2 regions of the Shinella sp. NM-101 genome follow, and region 2 is predicted to be linked to the other one. Evidence: riboswitches for the same ligand, from Rfam matches in the RefSeq annotation. Region 2 holds a riboswitch; the other holds the start of a gene.
What was found. A riboswitch is a leader RNA that binds a small molecule or an ion and turns the genes downstream of it on or off. The one in region 2 is predicted to bind S-adenosylmethionine.
Positions count from the first base shown of each region.

Region 1: linked by a shared signal. The riboswitch ahead of metA (homoserine O-succinyltransferase) and the one ahead of L0976_RS20825 (O-succinylhomoserine sulfhydrylase) in region 2 are both predicted to bind S-adenosylmethionine.

Region 1 covers NZ_JACBFT010000005.1:139,929-150,047, forward strand. Annotated here, with positions in the region: gene L0976_RS12115 (aldose epimerase family protein) at 167-1,183, opposite strand; gene L0976_RS12120 (GNAT family N-acetyltransferase) at 1,274-1,726, opposite strand; gene metA (homoserine O-succinyltransferase) at 1,730-2,653, opposite strand; SAM riboswitch at 2,713-2,790, opposite strand; gene L0976_RS12130 (ABC-F family ATP-binding cassette domain-containing protein) at 2,858-4,684, opposite strand; gene L0976_RS12135 (thiamine diphosphokinase) at 4,688-5,347, opposite strand; gene L0976_RS12140 (DUF2794 domain-containing protein) at 5,561-5,935, opposite strand; gene L0976_RS12145 (thioredoxin family protein) at 6,273-7,028, opposite strand; gene acnA (aconitate hydratase AcnA) at 7,190-9,883, opposite strand.
Region 2 covers NZ_JACBFT010000012.1:134,823-144,941, forward strand. Annotated here, with positions in the region: gene pstB (phosphate ABC transporter ATP-binding protein PstB) at 1-498, shown strand, start outside; gene phoU (phosphate signaling complex protein PhoU) at 549-1,277, shown strand; gene phoB (phosphate regulon transcriptional regulator PhoB) at 1,296-1,979, shown strand; gene L0976_RS20800 (GcrA family cell cycle regulator) at 2,209-2,745, opposite strand; gene L0976_RS20805 (aspartate aminotransferase family protein) at 3,170-4,363, shown strand; gene argF (ornithine carbamoyltransferase) at 4,389-5,300, shown strand; gene L0976_RS20815 (Hsp33 family molecular chaperone) at 5,493-6,485, shown strand; gene apaG (Co2+/Mg2+ efflux protein ApaG) at 6,678-7,070, opposite strand; gene L0976_RS20825 (O-succinylhomoserine sulfhydrylase) at 7,225-8,409, opposite strand; SAM riboswitch at 8,453-8,531, opposite strand; gene L0976_RS20830 (2'-deoxycytidine 5'-triphosphate deaminase) at 8,620-9,717, shown strand; tRNA gene L0976_RS20835 (tRNA-Gly) at 9,794-9,867, shown strand.

The DNA of each region.
Region 1 (10,119 bases), on a different contig from region 2:
ACCCTCCATCTCAGTCGCGAGCATCTTTTTCCGAGCTTCTCGATCGCAATGCGGCTGCCGCTCGCGCAGTGGGCTCGCGATCTTCCGACCACCTTGAAGTACCGGCATGGTCATCCGCGAGGATGGTGGGGGCCAGCCTTGTCCTGACTACGCGGGCCGAGCACGCTCATGCGCGGCGGAAGATGTAGTCCGTTTCCTGCCGCAAGGTCTCGCCCGGCCGCAGCACCGCGGGCGGAAAGTTCTCGTGGTTGACGGCGTCCGGCCAGACCTGGGTTTCCAGGCAGAAGCCGGCGAAGGGGCCGTAGCGGCGGCCGCCGAGGCCGGGGGCGGGTGGGTTCACCTTCGCGCCCGTATAGAGCTGCACGCCGGGTTCGGTGGTCAGGACCTCGAGCGAGATGCCGGAGAGGGGGCTGCGCACCGCACCCACCGGCCGCTTTGCCTGCCGCTCCCGCGAGAGGCAGAAATTGTGGTCGAAGGCGACGCCGCCCGGCTCGACCTGGCGGCGCATCGGCGTCCAGCCTGTGAGGTCGAAAGGCGTGCCGGCGACCGGGCGGATCTCGCCGGTCGGGATGAGGTTCTCGTCGACGGGCAGGTAGTGATCGGCGGCAAGGCGGATGTCGTGGCCGAGCGCGTCGGCGCTGCCGTCGAGGATGAAATAGCTGTGCTGGCAGAGGTTGACGGGCGTCGGCGCATCCGTCGTCGCCTCGTAGGTCACGGAGAACACGCCGTCGCCGGGTAGCCGGTAGGTGCAGGCGATGGCGCAATTGCCGGGATAGCCGGCGCGGCCGGCCGGATCGGTCAGCGTCAGGGTGACGAAATCCGCGCCCTGCTGCGCGACCTGCCAGGTCTGCCGGCCGGTTCCGTCGCTGCCGCCGTGCAGGTGCGTCACGCCGCGCTCGTTGCATTCGAGTTGGTAGGCAATGCCGTCGATGGAGAACCGGCCGCCGCCGATGCGGTTGGCGCAGCGGCCCGGCGTCGCGCCGAAATAGGGGGAATGGTCGAGATAGGAGGCGAGATCCTCGAAACCCAGCACGAGCGGAGCATCGTGCCCCGCAAGCCTGAGGTCCTGGATGATGGCGCCGAAGGTCAGCACATGCGCCGTCAGCCCGCCACCGGAGATCGCGATGCGCTCGACCGCCCCGCCCTTTTCGAGGCGCCCGAAGATTTCATTTCCTGCATCCACGCCTCTGTCTCCTCGCCAGCGAACTTGCGCTGCCAGCCTGCTGCGATTCCCGCAGGCCCGCAACTAAAAAATCATACTTTTTAGCCGCCTTCAGAAGGTCTTCTGATAGACGATGAAGGGCGTCTTGTCGGCGATGCGATCGTAGAGACGGCGGGCGGTGGCGTTGAATTCCTGCGTCATCCAGTAGACCTCCGGCGCGCCTGCTTCCTTCGCCTTGGCATAGACGCCCTCGATCAGCGCCCGGCCGATGCCGCTGCCGCGCACCTCGGGGTCGGCATAGAGATCCTGCAGGTAGCAGATGTTGCCGATGGTCCAGCAGGAACGGTGGAAGAGGTAATGCGCAAGGCCGACGGGCCTGCCGTCGAGCGTGGCGAGGAGGCCGCGATATTCGCCTTCCGCCGCCACGCCGGTCAGCCGGGCGAAGGTGCTGGCGAAGATTTCATCCGGCAGCACCGTCTCGTAGAAGGCGAGATAGGCGGTCCACAGGCGCCGCCATTCGCCTTCATCGTCTTCATGCAGGGGGCGAATGACGATGCGGCTCATGGGTCAGGCTCCCGTTCCGATTTCTTCAAGGTCGTAGGGCGTGGTCTGGTAGATCTCGTTGATCCAGTTGCCGAACAGCAGGTGCGCGTGGCCGCGCCAGCGGTTCTGCGGCGGCAGCGACGGATCGTTGTGCGGGAAATAGTTCTTCGGCAGCTTGATCGGCACGCCGGCCGAGACGTCGCGGAAATATTCCTCGGCGAGCGAGGTCGAATCATATTCGACGTGGTTGAAGATGTAGAGCCGGTTGCCCGCCTTCTCCTGCACGAGGCAGACGCCCGTCTCGTCGGAATCGAGCAGGATGTCGAGTTCCGGCACCGCGCGGATGTCCTCGATGCGGATTTCCGTCCAGCGCGAGACGGGAACCTCGAAATTGTCCGAGAAGCCGTTGAGATAGACCGACGAGGGCTTCCGGTTGTGGTGGCGGTAGACGCCGAAGGCCTTCTCCTCCAGCGTGCGCTTGGGCACGCCGTGGAAATGATAGATCGCCGCCATGGCGCCCCAGCAGACATTGAGCGTCGAATGGACATTGGTCTTCGTCCAGTCGAGGATCTGCTTCATCTCGTCCCAGTAGGTGACGTCCTCGTAGTCGAGGGTCTCCACCGGCGCGCCGGTGATGATGAAGCCGTCGAACTTGCGGTGCTTCACCTCCTCCCACGTATCGTAGAAGGCGAGCAGATGGTCTTCCGACGTATTCTTGGCGCGGTGGCCGCCGACGCGCACCAGCGACAGCTCGACCTGCAGCGGCGAGGCGCCGACGAGGCGCGCCATCTGCACTTCCGTCTTGATCTTGTTCGGCATGAGGTTGAGCAGCCCGATCTGCAGCGGGCGGATGTCCTGCCGGATCGCCACCGTTTCGGTCATCACCCGCACACCCTCGTCGACGAGGGTCTGGAAGGCAGGGAGCGTATCAGGAATCTTGATGGGCATGTTTCAACTCGATCCAAAACAAAACCGGCCGCAACGATGTCGCAACCGGTCCACGTAAGGCTCTTCCTCGCGCGGCCCTTTAGCGACTTGTTTAACGTGGCTGCAAGCCGGCCGGCCAAATCACCACGAGGTTCCTAGATAACGCTCCTGCGCGCGCGAATCAATCCGGCAGCTTTCTGCCGGCGGCGGGCGGGACGAGGCTCCTCAGCCCTCCAGCTCCTCGCGCAGCATTTCCAGCTCCAGCCATTCCTCTTCCATCTTCGTCAGGCCGTCGCGCAGCGTCTCCATCTCGGCGGCGAGCCGATTGAAGGTGGCGGGGTCCTTGGCGAAGAGGTTCGGATCGGCCATCTTCGCCTCGCGGGCGGCGATCTCCTTCTCCGCCTTCTCCATCTCCTTCGGCAGGTTTTCGAGGGTGAATTTCTGCTTGTAGGAGAGTTTTGCCTTGCCCCTGCCGTCCGTGGGACCGGCGGAGGGCGTATCGGCAACCTTCGCCTTCTCGGCCTTTTCCGCCTTGCGCTTCTCCTCGATCGCGCCGCGGCGCTGGGCCATCATGTCCGTGTAGCCGCCGGCATATTCGATCCAGCGTCCATCCGGGTTTTCCGGATCGGCCGGCGCGATGGTGGAGGTGACGGTGCGGTCGAGGAAGTCGCGGTCGTGGCTGACGAGGAGGACCGTGCCGGCAAAGCCCGTGACGAGTTCCTGCAAGAGGTCCAGCGTCTCGATGTCGAGGTCGTTGGTCGGCTCGTCGAGGATGAGCAGGTTCGTCGGGCGCGAGAGGATGCGGGCCAGCATCAGCCGGGCACGCTCGCCGCCCGACAGGTTGCGGATGGGAGTGCGGGCCTGTTCCGGCTGGAACAGGAATTCCTTCATGTAGCCGGTGACATGACGCTGCTCGCCATTGACCAGGAGCGTCTCGCCGCGCCCGTCCGTGAGGTAGTGGGCGAGCGTGTCGTCGAGGTTCAGGTCCTCGCGGCGCTGGTCGAGCGTGGCGATTTCCAGGTTCGTGCCGAGCTTGACCGAGCCGCTGTCGGGCGCGAGTTCACCGGTCAGCATCTTCAGCAGCGTCGTCTTGCCGGCGCCGTTGGGGCCGACGAGGCCGATGCAGTCGCCGCGGTGGACACGGATCGAGAAGGGCGCGACGATGGTGCGCTCGCCGTAGCTCTTGGTGATCTTCTCCGCCTCGATGACCAGCTTGCCGGATTCCTGCGCGTCGGAGGCGCTCGCCTGCACGCTGCCCTGCGGGCCCTTGTGGCCGCGGTAGCGGGCGCGCAGGTCGTGCAGCGCGCCGAGGCGGCGCATGTTGCGCTTGCGCCGGGCCGTCACGCCGTAGCGCAGCCAGTGCTCCTCGCGCTCAATGGCCTTGCCGAGCTTGTGCTGTTCCAGCTCCTCGGCCTCCAGCACCTCGTCGCGCCAGGCCTCAAAATGGGCAAAGCCGCGATTGAGACGGCGCGACTGGCCGCGGTCGAGCCAGACGGTGGCGTTGGAGACTTTTTCCAGGAAGCGGCGGTCGTGCGAGATGACGACGAGGGCCGAGCGGGTCGATTGCAGCTCGCCTTCCAGCCATTCGATGGTGGGAAGGTCGAGATGGTTGGTCGGCTCGTCGAGGAGCAGGATGTCCGGCTCCGGCGCCATGACGCGGGCGAGCGCCGCCCGGCGCGCCTCGCCGCCCGAAAGCGACTTCGGGTCCTCGTTGCCGGAAAGGCCGAGATGTTCGAGGAGATAGGTGACGCGGTAAGGGTCGTCGCTCGGGCCGAGGCCCGCCTCGGCATAGGCGGCGACGGTGTCGTAGCCGTCGAAATCGGGGGCTTGGTGCAGGTAGCGGATCGTCGCGGAGGGATGGCGGAAGACCTCGCCCGACTGCGCCTCGGCAAGCCCGGCGGCGATCTTCATCAGCGTCGACTTGCCGGAACCGTTGCGGCCGACGAGGCAGATGCGCTCGCCCGGCTCCACCTGCAGGCTCGCGCCTGACAGCAGCGGCGTGCCGCCGAAGCTGAGGAAGATGTCGTCGAGTTTGAGAATGGGCGGTGCCAAGGGTCAGGCTCCTGAAAAGTCATAGGGCCGGGCGATGAGGAGCGCGCGGCCGGAGGCGAGCGAAAGGCGGATCGGGCCTTCCGCGACATTGGAGATGGTGCGGGACGAGCCGAAGGGCAGCGAGAAATCGGCGAGAGGATAGCGCACGTTGTCGATGAAGAGGCCGGAGAGCGGCGAAAGGCCGAGGACGGAGAAGAGGCTGTGCTTCGGCAGGTCGATCTCGCGCGTGCCCGGCAGCAGCGGCCACGCCTCCTCCTCGCCCGAGGTGAGCTTGATGGAAAAGCCCTCCTCCTCCAGGAAGACGGCATGGACGAGGTGCATCATGGCGTGATCGCTGCGCTCGCCGCCGAGCGCGCCGGCAAGGACGATCCTGCGCGCACCCCGTTCGGCGGCGGCGGAGACCGCGATGGCACCGTCCGTCTCGTTCTTGGCGGCCGGCCAGGGCTGCCGCTCGACATCCGGCCAGGCAGCGATGAGTTCGGGCGGGGTGGAATCGAAATCGCCGACCCACAGTTCCGGCGTGACACCGAGGCAGGCCGCGTGCCGCATGCCGCCATCCGCCGCCACGACGCGCGCGCCGGCCATGTCCGCGCGAAGACGCGGCGTCACGGTGAGCGCGCCGCCGAGGAGGACGACGAAGGTCTGGTCTGTGGTTGCCGGCATGGTCATGGCTGATGCCCTTAGCGCATGTTTCCGGGAAAGGGAAAGATTTTGGCGGCCGGAACCGGCGGACGGCACATGGCGCATTCGTCCGCGCGCGGCTCCCGCTCGGGCAAATGCCGGATGCTCCCTAGGAAAGCAAGGGTGTGCCGGGCGGCGGATCCTCGGGTTAACCCCGGGACAGCGGCGGCGGGCGGGGATCGCGAGACGGAAGCCTTACGTCTCGACGAGACGGAGCACCTTGTCGAAGACCTTCAGCACCTGCTTCAGCTCGTGGCCCCGCTTGAGGATGGTGCCGTGCTGGTTGATGACGCTGTAGGCACCCTGCTTGGCGGCGAGCTTCGGGTTCTTCTCGATGCGGTAGAGCGGCATTTCGCCGGAGCGCTTGAAGACGGAGAAGACCGCCCTGTCGCGCAGGTGGTCGATGGCGTAGTCGCGCCACTCACCCTCGCCGACCATGCGACCGTAGACCCAGAGGATCGCATCGAGTTCCCGGCGATGGAAGGTCACCGGCAGCGGGTCCCTGCTGTCCCGGTATTCCCTGAGGTCGACCACCACGTTGGGCGCCTGCAAATCCGGCTGATCGGTCATCGAATCTCCGCACCTCGTCTGTGACGGCACGGTGACAGTGTGCCTGACCGGCGCCGAAATGCAAGGCGGAGGGGGCAGGGCATGCGTTTTCGCAAAAATCCGTATCGCCGCATTTCAGACAAACAGAAGCCCGAATTAAAGGAGAGAGTTCGCCCGTCGCCGCCATGCCGGCCGGCTGCCTGTGCGGGAAGCCGGTCTGGTATGGCAAGCGTCTGTCGAGGCTGCCCTGTATTCCGTTGCCGGCAGCTTCGTCCCGGTCCGGTTCGTGTTTCTTCGAACCCTCAAGCCCCAGCCCCTCGAAGAAGCCGGACCGGACCTCCCCATCGGGGAGGTTTGCTCAGCGGGAAGCGCGCTCGCCCGTCAGCACCCTCGCGCCGAGGATGGCGCCGGGCGTGTCGGCGCTCTTCATGCGCTGGATCAGCACGGCGCAGCCGCCGGCCTTCTTTTTCTTCTTCAGCATGTCGGCGGGAAGCACCAGGTTGGTCTCCTTGCCTTCCCACATGCCGATCGTTTCCATGTCCGTCACGGAGTGCCAGTAGTTCACCGTCTTGCCGCGGTTCTCGCCCTTGTCGATGTCGATCGTGCGTTCCTGCTCGAAATAGGCGATGACGATGTTGGCCTTGCCCTCGCCCGGGCCCACGCGGATGCGCAGCTCGTCGTTCTTCACCTCCACGTCGACCGGCACCTTCAGCCCCTTGCCCTCATCCGGCATGGAGGCGATGCGCGCGCGGATGCCTGTTATGTCGGCGCCGTTGATGTGCTCGCGGCCGTTCAGCACGGCCTGCGGCGTGTAGACGCCGTTGCGGCCGAACATGCGGGCATAGGCATATTGCCGATCGGTATTGTCCTTCGAGGCGAGCGTGTCCGTCCAGCCGAGATAGTTCCAGTAGTCGACGTGATAGGAAAGGGCGACGACCTTGCCTTCGCGCGCCAGCGTTTCGAGCGCCTTGTCGGCGGGCGGGCACGAGGAGCAGCCCTGGCTGGTGAAAAGCTCGACGACGCCCTTCGGCGCGCCCGCGTCCTGCGCATGGGCGGCGCCGGCCCCGAGCGCCAGCAGGATCGCCAGACATTCCGGTATGTGCGGTCTCGGCATGGTCATTCCCAATGGAGCGCCGGCCATGGCCAGCCTTTCGGGCCCGTCTTACGCCCTTGCCGCTTCAACAGGAAGTCACGATGGAGTGAGATTTTTCCGGCCGAAAACGAAAGATGCCGGGGCTTTCGGCCCCGGCACTTCGTTTCTCGGGCTGAACCCGCTCAGGCTGCGAGGTCGCGCAGAACGGTCTGCAGGATGCCGCCGTTGTTCATGTAGGTGACCTCGTCCAGCGTATCGATGCGGCAGAGGAGCGGAACCTCCTTCACCGTGCCGTCGGAATAGGTGATCCTGGCGATCTTCTTCTCGCGCGGCTTGATGTCGCCTTCCAGGCCCTCGATCGTGACGATCTCGTCGCCCTTGAGGTCCAGCGAGGCCCAGGTCGTGCCGTCCTCGAAGACGAAGGGCACGACGCCCATGCCGACGAGGTTGGAGCGGTGGATGCGCTCGAAGGACTGTGCGATCACGGCCTTGACGCCGAGAAGGTTGGTGCCCTTGGCCGCCCAGTCGCGCGAGGAGCCGTTGCCGTATTCGACGCCGGCGAAGATGACGAGCGGAACGCCCTCGGCCTTGTACTTCATGGCCGCGTCGTAGATCGACATCTCTTCCTTGGTCGGATAGTGGATCGTGTAGCCGCCTTCCTTGCCGTTCGGGCCGAGCATGTGGTTGCGGATGCGGATATTGGCGAAGGTGCCGCGCATCATGACTTCATGGTTGCCGCGGCGCGTGCCGTACTGGTTGAAGTCCGCCACCGCGACGCCGTGACCCGTAAGATACGCGCCGGCCGGCGAGGCCGCCTTGATCGAGCCGGCAGGCGAGATGTGGTCGGTGGTGATCTTGTCGCCGAAGAGGCCGAGGACGCGCGCGCCCTCGATGTTCTTGAGGCCCGAGCCGGTCTTGCCCATGCCGACGAAGTAGGGCGGGTTCTGCACATAGGTCGACTGGTCGTCCCAGGCGTAGGTCTGTCCCGCCGGCACCTGCACGGCCTGCCAGTTCTCGTCGCCCTTGAAGACGTCGGCATATTTGGCGGCATAGAGCGCGCGGGTGACGTATTTCAGGATGAACTCCTGAATTTCCTGCGAGGTCGGCCAGATGTCCTTGAGGTAGACCGGATTGCCGTCCTGGTCCTCGCCGAGCGGCTCGCTGGTGAGATTCTTCTGGACCGAACCTGCGAGCGCATAGGCGACGACGAGCGGCGGGGAGGCGAGGTAGTTCGCCTGCACGTCCGGCGAGATGCGGCCTTCGAAGTTGCGGTTGCCCGAGAGGACGCCGGCGGCGATCAGGCCCTTGTCGTTGATCGTCTTGGAGATCGGCGCCGGCAGCGGGCCGGAATTGCCGATGCAGGTCGTGCAGCCGAAGCCGACGAGGTTGAAGCCGAGCTTGTCGAGGTCGGCCTGCAGGCCCGACTTGGCGAGATATTCGCCGACGACCTGCGATCCCGGCGCCAGCGACGTCTTGACCCAGGGCTTCGTCTTCAGGCCCCTGGCGACCGCGTTGCGGGCGAGAAGGCCGGCGGCGATGAGGACCGACGGGTTGGACGTGTTGGTGCACGACGTGATGGCGGCGATGGCGACGTCGCCATGGCCAAGGTCGTAGTCCGTGCCCTCGACCGCGTAGCGGTTCGCAAGCTGGCCGGGCTTCTTGTAGTCGTTGTCCATCGACGCGGCGAAGCCGGAGGCGATGTTTTCGAGCGGGATGCGGCCTTCCGGGCGCTTCGGGCCGGCCATGGCCGGAACCACGTCGCCGAGGTCGAGTTCGAGCGTGTCGGTGAAGACGAGGTCGGAGCCGTCGCCGTCACGCCACATCCCTTGAGCCTTCGAATAGGCTTCGACGAGGGCGATGCGCTGCTCTTCGCGGCCGGACATGGTGAGGTAGTTGACGGTCTCGCCGTCGACCGGGAAGAAGCCGCAGGTCGCGCCGTATTCCGGGCCCATGTTGCCGATCGTCGCGCGGTCGGCGAGCGTCATGTTGTCGAGGCCGGGGCCGAAGAATTCGACGAACTTGGAGACGACGCCCTTCTTGCGCAGCATCTGTACGACCATCAGCACGAGGTCGGTCGCCGTGACGCCTTCCTTGAGCTTGCCGGTCAGCTTGAAGCCGATGACCTCGGGCAGAAGCATGGAGACCGGCTGGCCGAGCATGGCGGCTTCCGCCTCGATGCCGCCCACGCCCCAGCCGAGAACGCCGAGGCCGTTGATCATGGTCGTGTGGCTGTCCGTGCCGACACAGGTATCCGGGTAGGCGACGATCTCGCCGTCTTCTTCCTTGGTCCAAACCGTCTGGCCCAGATATTCCAGATTGACCTGGTGACAGATGCCGGTGCCCGGGGGAACGACGCGGAAGTTCTTGAACGCCTGCTGTCCCCACTTGAGGAAGCGGTAGCGCTCGCCGTTGCGCTGGTATTCCAGCTCGACGTTGCGGGCAAAGGCGGTCGGCGTGCCGAATTCGTCGACGATGACCGAGTGGTCGATGACGAGATCGACGGGCACGAGCGGGTTGATCTTCTCCGGGTCGCCGCCAAGAGAGACCATCGCGTCGCGCATCGCCGCAAGGTCGACCACGGCGGGAACGCCGGTGAAGTCCTGCATCAGAACGCGCGCCGGGCGATAGGCGATCTCGTTTTCGACCGTGCCCTTGTTCGTCAGCCATTCGGCGACGGAAAGGATGTGCTCCTTGGTGACCGAGCGGCCGTCCTCGAAGCGCAGCAGGTTCTCAAGAAGCACCTTCATCGAGTAGGGCAGCTTCGAGACGCCGGCAAGGCCGTTCGCTTCGGCCTTCGGAAGGCTGTAATACACATAGTCGGTGCCGTTGACCGTAAGGACCGAACGACAATTGAAACTATCCAGGGACTTGGACATCTTTTACCCCGTCTCGTCTGGCGCCAGAAAGCTGACGTACGAACGCCCGTGCGCGTTTAGCGCGTATGGGATGCGGGTGCGGTCATTTCCGCTGTCCGTACGCGGAAATCATTCCCGTGTTCGGCGCTTGGATGAAATTCACGCCGACCGCTGGCGTGTTGCGGGCGTTATAGATAATTTCTAAGAAACGATCCAGACTGCCCGGCGGTAAATCGGGACAATTTTTTTGCATTGCG
Region 2 (10,119 bases):
GGCATGGTCTTCCAGAAGCCGAACCCGTTCCCCAAGTCGATCTACGAGAACGTCGCCTACGGCCCGCGCATCCACGGCCTTGCGAAAGCCAAGGCCGACATGGACGCCATCGTCGAGCAGAGCCTGCAGAAGGCGGGCCTGTGGAACGAGGTGAAGGACCGCCTGCAGGAGAGCGGCACCGGCCTTTCCGGCGGCCAGCAGCAGCGCCTGTGCATCGCCCGCGCCGTCGCCGTCAGCCCGGAGGTCATCCTGATGGACGAGCCCTGCTCGGCGCTCGACCCCATCGCCACCGCCAAGGTCGAGGAGCTGATCCACGAGCTGCGCGCCAACTTCACCATCGTCATCGTGACGCATTCCATGCAGCAGGCGGCCCGCGTCTCGCAGCGCACCGCCATGTTCCACCTCGGCAACCTCGTCGAGGAGAACGACACCGACAAGATGTTCACCAACCCGGACGACCAGCGCACGCAGGACTACATCATGGGCCGCTTCGGCTGACGCGATCGTCGCCCAAGCCCCGGACACCCGAGCGCATCAAGGATAAAGCCATGTCATCGACCCATATCGTCTCGATCTATGACGAAGAACTGAAGTACCTCTCCCGCCGCATCTCCGAGATGGGCGGCACCGCCGAGCAGATGGTGGCCGATTCCGTCCGCGCCCTCGTCACCACGGATGCGGCGCTGGCGCAGAAGGTGATTTCGGAAGACATCATCCTCGACAATGCCGAGCGCCAGATCAATGAGAAGGCCATCGTCACCATCGCCAAGCGCCAGCCGATGGCAGCCGACCTGCGCGAGATCATGGGCGCGATCCGCATCGCCGCCGAGCTGGAGCGTGTCGGCGACCTCGGCAAGAACACCGCCAAGCGCGTCATCGCCGTGCAAAGCTCGGGCATGCCCCGCAAGCTCGCCCGCGGCCTGGAGCACCTCGCCGAACTCGCCCTGATCCAGCTCAAGGAAGTGCTCGACGTCTACGCCACCCGTTCGGTCGACAAGGCGAAGGCCATCCGCGAACGCGACGACGAGATCGACGCGATCTACACCTCGCTGTTCCGCGAACTCCTCACCTACATGATGGAAGACCCGCGCAACATCACGCCCTGCACGCATCTCCTGTTCTGCGCCAAGAACATCGAGCGCATCGGCGACCACGCGACCAACATCGCCGAAACCATCTACTACATGGCCACCGGCTCGCAGCCGGAAGGCGAGCGTCCGAAGGACGACACCTCGACCTCCGTCGTCGCCGCCGACGTTGCCGATGCCTCCGAGTAACGAGTAAGGGTTCGACACATGGTGCCCAGAATAGCCGTCGTGGAAGACGAGGAGGCGCTCAGCGTCCTCCTGCGCTACAATCTCGAAGCCGAAGGCTTCGAGGTCGACACGATCCTTTCCGGTGACGAGGCCGAGATGCGCCTGCAGGAGCGCATGCCGGATCTCCTCATCCTCGACTGGATGCTGCCCGGCGTCTCCGGCATCGAGCTCTGCCGGCGCCTGCGCCAGCGCCCGGAGACCGAGCGCCTGCCGATCATCATGCTGACGGCGCGCGGCGAGGAGAGCGAGCGCGTGCGCGGCCTTGCCACCGGCGCGGACGATTATGTGGTGAAACCCTTCTCGACGCCGGAGCTGGTCGCCCGCGTGCGCGCCATGCTGCGCCGGGCCAAGCCGGAAGTCGTCTCGACCGTGCTGCGCTGCGGCGACATCGAGCTCGACCGCGAGACCCACCGCGTCCACCGCCGCACCCGCGAGGTCCGCCTCGGTCCGACGGAATTCCGCCTGCTGGAGTTCCTGATGACCTCGCCGGGCCGCGTCTTCTCGCGCTCGCAGCTCCTCGACGGCGTCTGGGGCCACGACATCTATGTCGACGAGCGCACCGTCGATGTCCATGTAGGGCGCCTGCGCAAGGCGCTCAACTTCGCCAACATGCAGGACGTCATCCGCACGGTGCGCGGTGCCGGCTATTCGCTGGAGACCTGAGCGGCCGGAATTTCCTCCCAAGGACGGAAATGGGCCCTTCGGGGCCTGTTTGCGTTTCGGGGCATGCGATCGCCCCCGCATGCGGCCTTCTCCCGATAAGCGGGGCGGTGCGAGGAGAGGCTTCTCGGCATGCGAAAAAAGGTTATGGCAGGATGAGGGCGTCCGGCCCGCAGCCGCAAACGAAAACGGGCCCGAAAGGGCCCGCTTGTCATTCCTCAGTCAGCGCCGCTCAGCGCATCCGCCGGCGCTCGGCCGAAGGCTGGTAGGCGAGGCGCTGGTGGTAGGTGCAATAGGGCGAGTTGTCCGGGGACTCGTTGCCGCAGAAGTGGAAGTCCTCGTTGAGCGGGTCGCCGATCGGCCATTTGCAGGTGCGCTCGGTGAGCTGCGTCAGCTCCAGCTTGCGCGACATCGGCACGACGACGTTGTTGCCGTTGGCCGGAACCGGAAGCTGGTCGCGCTGCGCGTCGAAATCGGCGTCGATTTCCTCCTTGGCGATCGCGTTGCCGGCCGGGCGGGCCGCAGCGCGGGGGGCGACCGGGCGGGCCGCAAAGCCGGTGGGGCGCGGGGCGGCTGCCGCCGGGCGCTTGGGGCGCGAGGCGGACTGCGTTCCGCCGGCCTTGGCGCGGCCCGGCAGGTTCAGCCGGTGCACCTTGCCGATGACGGCATTGCGGCTGACGCCGCCGAGCTGGGCGGCGATCTGGCTCGCGCTCAGGCCCTCGCTCCAGAGCTTCTTGAGTTTCTCGACCCGCTCGTCTGTCCAGTTCATGCTTTCGTCTCCGTTCGGCGCTCGCAATACGGGAATCCGTCATCGCGTCCCGGACGGGTCCGGGACCTGAACGCCTTAACTCTTTTGGTGACTAGTTCCGCCGCATGCAGTCTAGTAATTGGTCTTTAACCTAGAGACCGGGGGACTCCGTGACAAGAGTCGCACGAATCCGGGCGAATCGATTTCTAAGTTTTCCCCAACTTGCTGGTCTGGTGTGACTCGATAGCGACACCTTCCGCGCGTGCCGTGAATCCTTTCCCTGCGGGAGGTTCAGCCATATTCAGGGCAGCGATTTTATTGACAGGGCGGTATGAAATGCCGATAGTGCGGCATGCCGCCGAAAGGCGGCTTTTGATTTTTCTGGTATCCGGAAAAGTCAAGCTCCAGACCCGTTTTCCGCATCTCTTTTCGGAGGATTCGCGCCATGGCCGATGCCGCGCCGCTCTATGAAACCTATATGCGTGCGCCGCTCCGGTTCGCGCGCGGGGAGGGCGTGTGGCTCGTCACCGAGGATGGCGAGCGATATCTCGATTTCGCCGCCGGCGTCGCCGTCAATTCGCTCGGCCATGCCCATCCCCATCTCGTCGCCGCGCTGAAGGACCAGGCCGAGAAGGTCTGGCACCTGTCGAACCTCTACGAGATCCCCGGCCAGGAAAGCCTCGGCCGCCGGCTGACGGAGGCGACCTTCGCCGACAAGGTGTTCTTCACCAATTCGGGCGCCGAGGCGCTGGAATGCGCGATCAAGACGGTCCGGCGCTACCACTTTGCCAAGGGTCACGCCGGCAAGTACCACATCCTCACCTTCGAGGGCGCTTTCCACGGCCGCACCATCGCCACCATCGCGGCCGGCGGGCAGGACAAATACATCGAGGGCTTCGGCCCCAAGGCGCCGGGCTTCCTGAAGCTGCCCTTCGGCGACATTGCGGCCGTCAGGGATGCGATCACCGAGGAGACGGCGGCGATCCTCATCGAGCCCGTGCAGGGCGAGGGGGGGCTTCGCCCCGTGCCGAAGGACTTCATGCAGGAGCTGCGCCGGCTCTGCGACGAATACGGCCTGCTGCTCATACTCGACGAGGTGCAGACGGGCGTCGGCCGCACAGGCCGCCTCTTCGCCCATGAGAGCGCGGGCGTCGCGCCCGACATCATGGCCATCGCCAAGGGCATCGGCGGTGGTTTCCCGCTCGGCGCCTGCCTTGCCACGAACGGGGCGGCCTCCGGCATGGTCGCCGGCACGCATGGCTCGACCTATGGCGGCAATCCGCTCGCCATGGCGGTCGGCAATGCGGTGCTCGACGTCGTTCTGGAGGAGGGGTTCCTTGAGCATGTGCGCGACGTTTCGCTGGTCTTCCGCCAGGGGCTCGCAGCGCTGAAGGACCGCTTCCCCGAGGTCATCGAGGATATCCGCGGCGAGGGCCTGATGCTCGGCATCAAGGCGAAGGTTCCGGTCGCCGACCTGCTCAAGGCCGTGCGCGCGGAAAACCTGCTCGCCGTGCCGGCCGGCGACAACGTGCTGCGCCTGCTGCCGCCGCTGGTCGTCACGGCGGAAGAGGCGCGCGAGGGGCTCGCCCGCATCGAGCGGGCGGCGGAAAAGCTGACGGCGGCCGTGAAGGCCGCTTAAGGGACTGGGACAGACAGGACACATCATGGCCAAGCATTTTCTCGATCTTTCCGCCGTTTCGGAAAGCGATCTCCGCGTCATCATGGACGACGCGCATAGCCGCAAAGCCGCCAGCAAGGCCGGCACGGAGGCAAAGCCGCTCGCCGGCAAGATGCTGGCGATGATCTTCGAGAAGCCCTCCACGCGAACCCGCGTCTCCTTCGACGTCGGCATGCGCCAGCTCGGCGGCGAGACGCTGTTCCTGTCGGGCACGGAAATGCAGCTCGGCCGCGCCGAGACCATCGGCGACACGGCCAAGGTCCTGTCGCGCTATGTCGATGCCATCATGATCCGCACGACCGACCATGCGCGCCTGCTGGAGCTTGCCGAGCACGCCACAGTGCCTGTCATCAACGCCCTGACGGACCTCACCCATCCCTGCCAGATCATGGCCGACATCATGACCTTCGAGGAGCATCGCGGCCCGGCAAAGGGCAAGACCTTCTCCTGGATGGGCGACGGCAACAACGTGCTGCACTCCTTCGTCGAGGGCGCGGCCCGCTTCGGCTACACGATGAAGATGGCCGTGCCGATGGGCTCCGAGCCGGATGACAAGATCCTCAACTGGGCGCGCGACAACGGCGGCAACATCCTGCTCGGCCACGACCCGGACGCCATCGCTGACGGCGCCGACCTCATCGTCACCGACTGCTGGGTCTCGATGAACCAGGAGCACCGCGCCCGCGGCCACAACATCTTCCAGCCCTACCAGGTCAACAAGCAGCTCATGGCGCGCGCCGGCAAGGATGCGCTCTTCATGCACTGCCTGCCCGCCCACCGCGGCGAGGAAGTGACCGACGAGGTGATCGACGGCCCGCAGTCCGTGGTCTTCGACGAGGCGGAGAACCGCCTGCACGCGCAGAAGTCGATCCTTGCCTGGTGCTTCGGCGCCGTCTGACGCGGCCTTGAAATATGTGAGGGCACGCACGATCTAGGTGCCGACACCCGGCGCCGGAAGGCGTCGTCTCTGGCGCTTGCCTGCCCGGTATGGAATGATCGGGCGGCAGGAGCGCGAAATCACGATAGACGCTGTCGGACGTGGCGGGGCGCAAGGCCCGCGGCGCGGCGGTGTGCAAGGAGCAGAACGATGATGGCTGAAAACGCCCTGAAACTCGGTGAGCCCGGCTATGCCGGCGACGATCATGTCCTGCCGTTCCAGGTGGAAGGCCTCGATGTGCGCGGCAGGGCCGTGCAGCTCGGCCCGATGCTCGACGGCATTCTCGGCCGGCACGATTACCCCGCGCCCGTCGCCCGCCTTCTGGCCGAGGCGATCACGCTTACCGTGCTGCTCGGCACCTCGCTGAAATTCGAGGGCAAGCTGATCGTCCAGACGAAGGGCGACGGCCCCGTCGACCTGCTCGTTGCCGATTTCGCCGCGCCGGAGAACGTGCGCGCCTATGCCCGCTTCGACGAGGCGGCGCTGGAGGCCGCCGTCGCCGAAGGCCGGACGGAGCCGCACGAGCTGCTCGGCAAGGGCATCCTCGCCTTCACCATCGACCAGGGCGCGCATACCCAGCGCTACCAGGGCATCGTTCCGCTCGACGGCCACACGCTGGAAGAGATCGCCGGCGTCTATTTCCGCCAGTCGGAACAGATCCCGACCAAGGTGCGCCTCGGCGTCGCCGAGCTCTACGACCGCGACGAGGCCGGCAAGGCCCGCCATCGCTGGCGCGCGGGCGGTATGGTCGCGCAGTTCCTGCCGTCCTCGCCCGAGCGCATGCGCCAGGCCGATCTGCCCGGCGGCGACGGCGACGAGGCCGGCCACAAGATCGATGACGACGACAACTGGTCCGAAGCCAAAGCCATGGTCGAGACGATCGACGCCGACGAGCTGACCGATCCCACAGTCGGCACCGAGCGGCTGCTGTTCCGCCTCTTCCACGAGCGGGGCGTGCGCGTCTACCAGCCGCAGCAGGTCTTCGACCGCTGCTCCTGCTCGCGCGAGAAGCTGAAGAGCGTCCTCGCCGGCCTCAGCGCCGAGGAGATCGCCCATACGGCGGACGACAAGGGCGAGATCGCGGTGACCTGCGAGTTCTGCTCGACGACTTACCGCTTCGAGGCGGCGGAAGTGCTGCCGCAGTAAAGGCGTGGGGCGACTGCCCTCATCCGCCTGACGGCACCTTCTCCCCGCAGACGGGGAGAAGGGAAGGATGCGACGCCTCGCCTTCTGCCGGCGATGATGCTTTGGGGAAACCGGCCCGGCTCGCTTCCTTCGCCACGATTGCGGGGAGAAGGTGGCAGGCAGGCCGGATGAGGGGCTGCGCCCGCGCCACCCTCAATTCAGCGTGCGCACCTGCCCGGGCGTATCCAGCGAGAAGGCCGGAATGGCGACGTCGAAAGCCTCGCCCGTCTCCGCCTCCATGCAGTACCGCCCGAACATGATGCCCGACGGCGTCTCCAGCGGGCAGCCGGAGGAATATTCGTAGGTATCGCCCGGCCGCAGCACCGGCTGCTCGCCGATGACACCCGGACCGTTGACCTCGTCGACCTGTCCGTTCTGGTCGGTGATGTTCCAGTAGCGCGTCACCAGCCGCACGGCGATGTCGGAATGGTTCGATATGACGACCCGGTATCCCCAGACATAGCGGCTGTCGTCGGGGTCGGACTGATCGGCCAGGTAGTATGGCTCTACGGTCACTTCGATGTCGCGGGTCAGCGCACGATACATGGGCAAGCCTTGAACTGATTAGCTCCTGCTATTCTACACGAATACGGTTTCGTCAAGGACAAGCGAAGAACCCACGCGCTTCTGCCGGCGGCAGCCCGAAGAACACCGGCCTCATCGGCAGGTGTCTTCCATTTCCGGCCTCACGCCGCGATGGTCACGCGCCGACCCTGGCGAGCGCCCGCGCGAAATCCTCGATGAGGTCGTCGCCGTCCTCGATGCCGGCCGAAAAGCGCACCGTGCCGGCCGAAATGCCGAGCTCGGCGCGGGCCTCGTCCGTCAGGTTCTTGTGCGTCGTCGTCGCCGGATGCGTGATGAGGCTCTTGGCGTCGCCGAGATTGTTGGAGATCTTCACGACCTCCAGCGCGTCCTGCAGCGCGAAGGCCGCCTCCTTGCCGCCCTTCAGCTCGAAGCAGACGAGTGTCGAGCCGCCCGACATCTGCTTGGCGATGATGTCGGCCTGCGGGTGGTCCTTGCGGCCCGGATAGATCACGCGGGCGACCTGGTTCTGTTCCGCAAGGAAGTCCGCGATGCGGCTCGCATTCTCCGTCTGCTGCCTGACGCGCAGCGGCAGCGTCTCGATGCCCTTCAGCAGCGTCCAGGCATTGAACGGCGACATGGCCGGGCCGGTATGGCGGAAATAGTCGTGCAGGTTCTCGTCGATCCAGGCCTTGTCCGAAAGCACCACGCCGCCAAGGCACCGGCCCTGCCCGTCGATATGCTTGGTCGCCGAATAGACGACGACATGCGCGCCAAGTTCCAGCGGCTTCTGGAAGAGCGGCGTGGCGAACACGTTATCGACCACGACCTTGGCGCCGATCTGGTTGGCGAGCCTTGCGACGCCGGCGATGTCGATCACTTCCAGCGTCGGATTGGTCGGGCTTTCGAGGAAGAAGACCCTGGTGTTCTTGCGGATCGCGCCCTCCCAGTTGGCAAGGTCCCGGCCGTCGATCAGCGTGCACTCGATGCCGTATTTCGGCGCCAGCGTCTCCACCACCCAGCGGCAGGAGCCGAAGAGCGCGCGGGCCGCGACGATATGGTCGCCGGCCTTGAGCTGGCAGAGGATGGCGGAGGAGACGGCGGCCATGCCGGATGCAGTGGCGCGGGCATCCTCGGCGCCTTCCAGCATGCACATGCGCTTTTCGAACATGTCGTTGGTCGGGCTGCCGTAGCGGGCGTAGATGAATCCGTCCGTCTCGCCCTTGAAGCGGGCTTCGGCTGCCGCCGACGTGTCGTAGACGAAACCTTGCGTGAGGAAGATCGCCTCGGCGGTTTCGCCGTGCTGGGAGCGGGTGGTTCCGCCGTGAACGAGTTGGGTGGCCGGGCGCCAGGACTTGCTCATGTGATCGTCGCCTTCAAACAAAAAAACCGGCCGCGCAAGCAGGCCGGTTTGACACCCGGCCTTTTTAGCTACTTGTTTAACGTGGCTGCAAGCCGGCCGGCCAAATCACCACGGGATAACCTTGCTATTACTGCGCGCCCGCGCTTGCGTCAATTGCCGGCATTTGGTTTTGTGCGAACCCTCTGATAGGGCGGTATTCTCATGGCTTCTGTGACGCGCGGCACGGGCATTCTGGCGGATCACGCCATTCGCGGCTTGTTCGAGAGCGGCAGGCTGACGAGCGAGGCCGTGCTCGACGGCGACCAGATCCAGCCGGCAAGCCTCGACCTGCGTCTCGGCGCGAAGGCGTTTCGCGTGCGCGCCAGCTTCCTGCCCGGCCCCGCGAACCTCGTCGCCGACAAGCTCGACCGGCTGAAGCTGCACGTCATCGACCTTTCCGACGGCGCGGTGCTGGAAACCGGCTGCGTCTATATCGTGCCCCTGATGGAAAGCCTCGACCTGCCGGCCGAGCTCGCCGCCTCGGCCAACCCGAAGAGCTCGACCGGCCGTCTCGACATCTTCACCCGCGTCATCACCGACCGCGCGCAGGAATTCGACAAGATCCCCGCCGGCTATTCCGGCCCGCTCTATCTGGAAATCTCGCCGCGCACCTTTCCCATCGTCGTGCGCCGTGGCTCGCGCCTGTCGCAGATCCGCTTCCGCAAGGGCAATGCCCTCCTCGGCGAAAGCGAGCTGCTGGCCCTCCACGCCTCGGACACGCTCGTCGCCAGCGAGACGCCGAACGTCTCCGGCGGCGGCATCGCGCTCTCCATCGACCTCAAGGGCACCGGGCCGGAAGGCCTCATCGGCTATCGCGGCAAGCACCACACCTCCGTCGTCGATGTCGACCGCAAGAACCAGCACGACATCTTCGATTTCTGGGAGCCGCTGTTCAGCCGCGGCCGCAACGAGCTGGTCCTCGACCCGGACGAGTTCTACATCCTCGTCTCGCGCGAGGCCGTGCACGTCCCCCCGCTCTACGCCGCCGAAATGACGCCCTTCGACCCGCTCGTCGGCGAGTTCCGCGTGCACTATGCCGGCTTCTTCGACCCCGGCTTCGGCCACGCCCCCGCCGGCGGCTCCGGCAGCCGCGCGGTGCTGGAAGTGCGCAGCCACGAGGTGCCCTTCATCCTGGAGCACGGCCAGATCGTCGGCCGCCTGATCTACGAGCACATGCTCGACGCCCCTGAGGGCCTCTACGGCTCCGGCCTCGGCTCCAACTACCAGGCCCAGGGCCTCAAGCTCTCCAAGCATTTCCGCGCGGCTTGAAGACGGCCTTCCCGCCCACCGCCTCGCTTGACATGCCCGGCGAACTGTTGAATGACTGCCCCACCGGCGCTGCCCTGCGGGTATGATGTAATGGTAGCCTGTCAGCTTCCCAAGCTGAACGCGCGGGTTCGATTCCCGCTACCCGCTCCAATATTTTTGTCTACTGAGTTCCACTGATTTCTGCAACCCACTGAAATCCGAGGGCTATTCGATTTTCCTCGTTCCAGTGAGTTCCACTGAAGGCCAGCCAAAGCCAGCATTTTTAAGTCCACTTTGAAATTCCTTCTGTGCTTTATTTTTGTTTTAAATCAATGACTTGAGGATGGATTCGGTTTTGTCTCGGGACTCGAACTCACAAGGCCATCCTGGAAAACAAAATTTGCTTCTATGGGCTACGGCTGA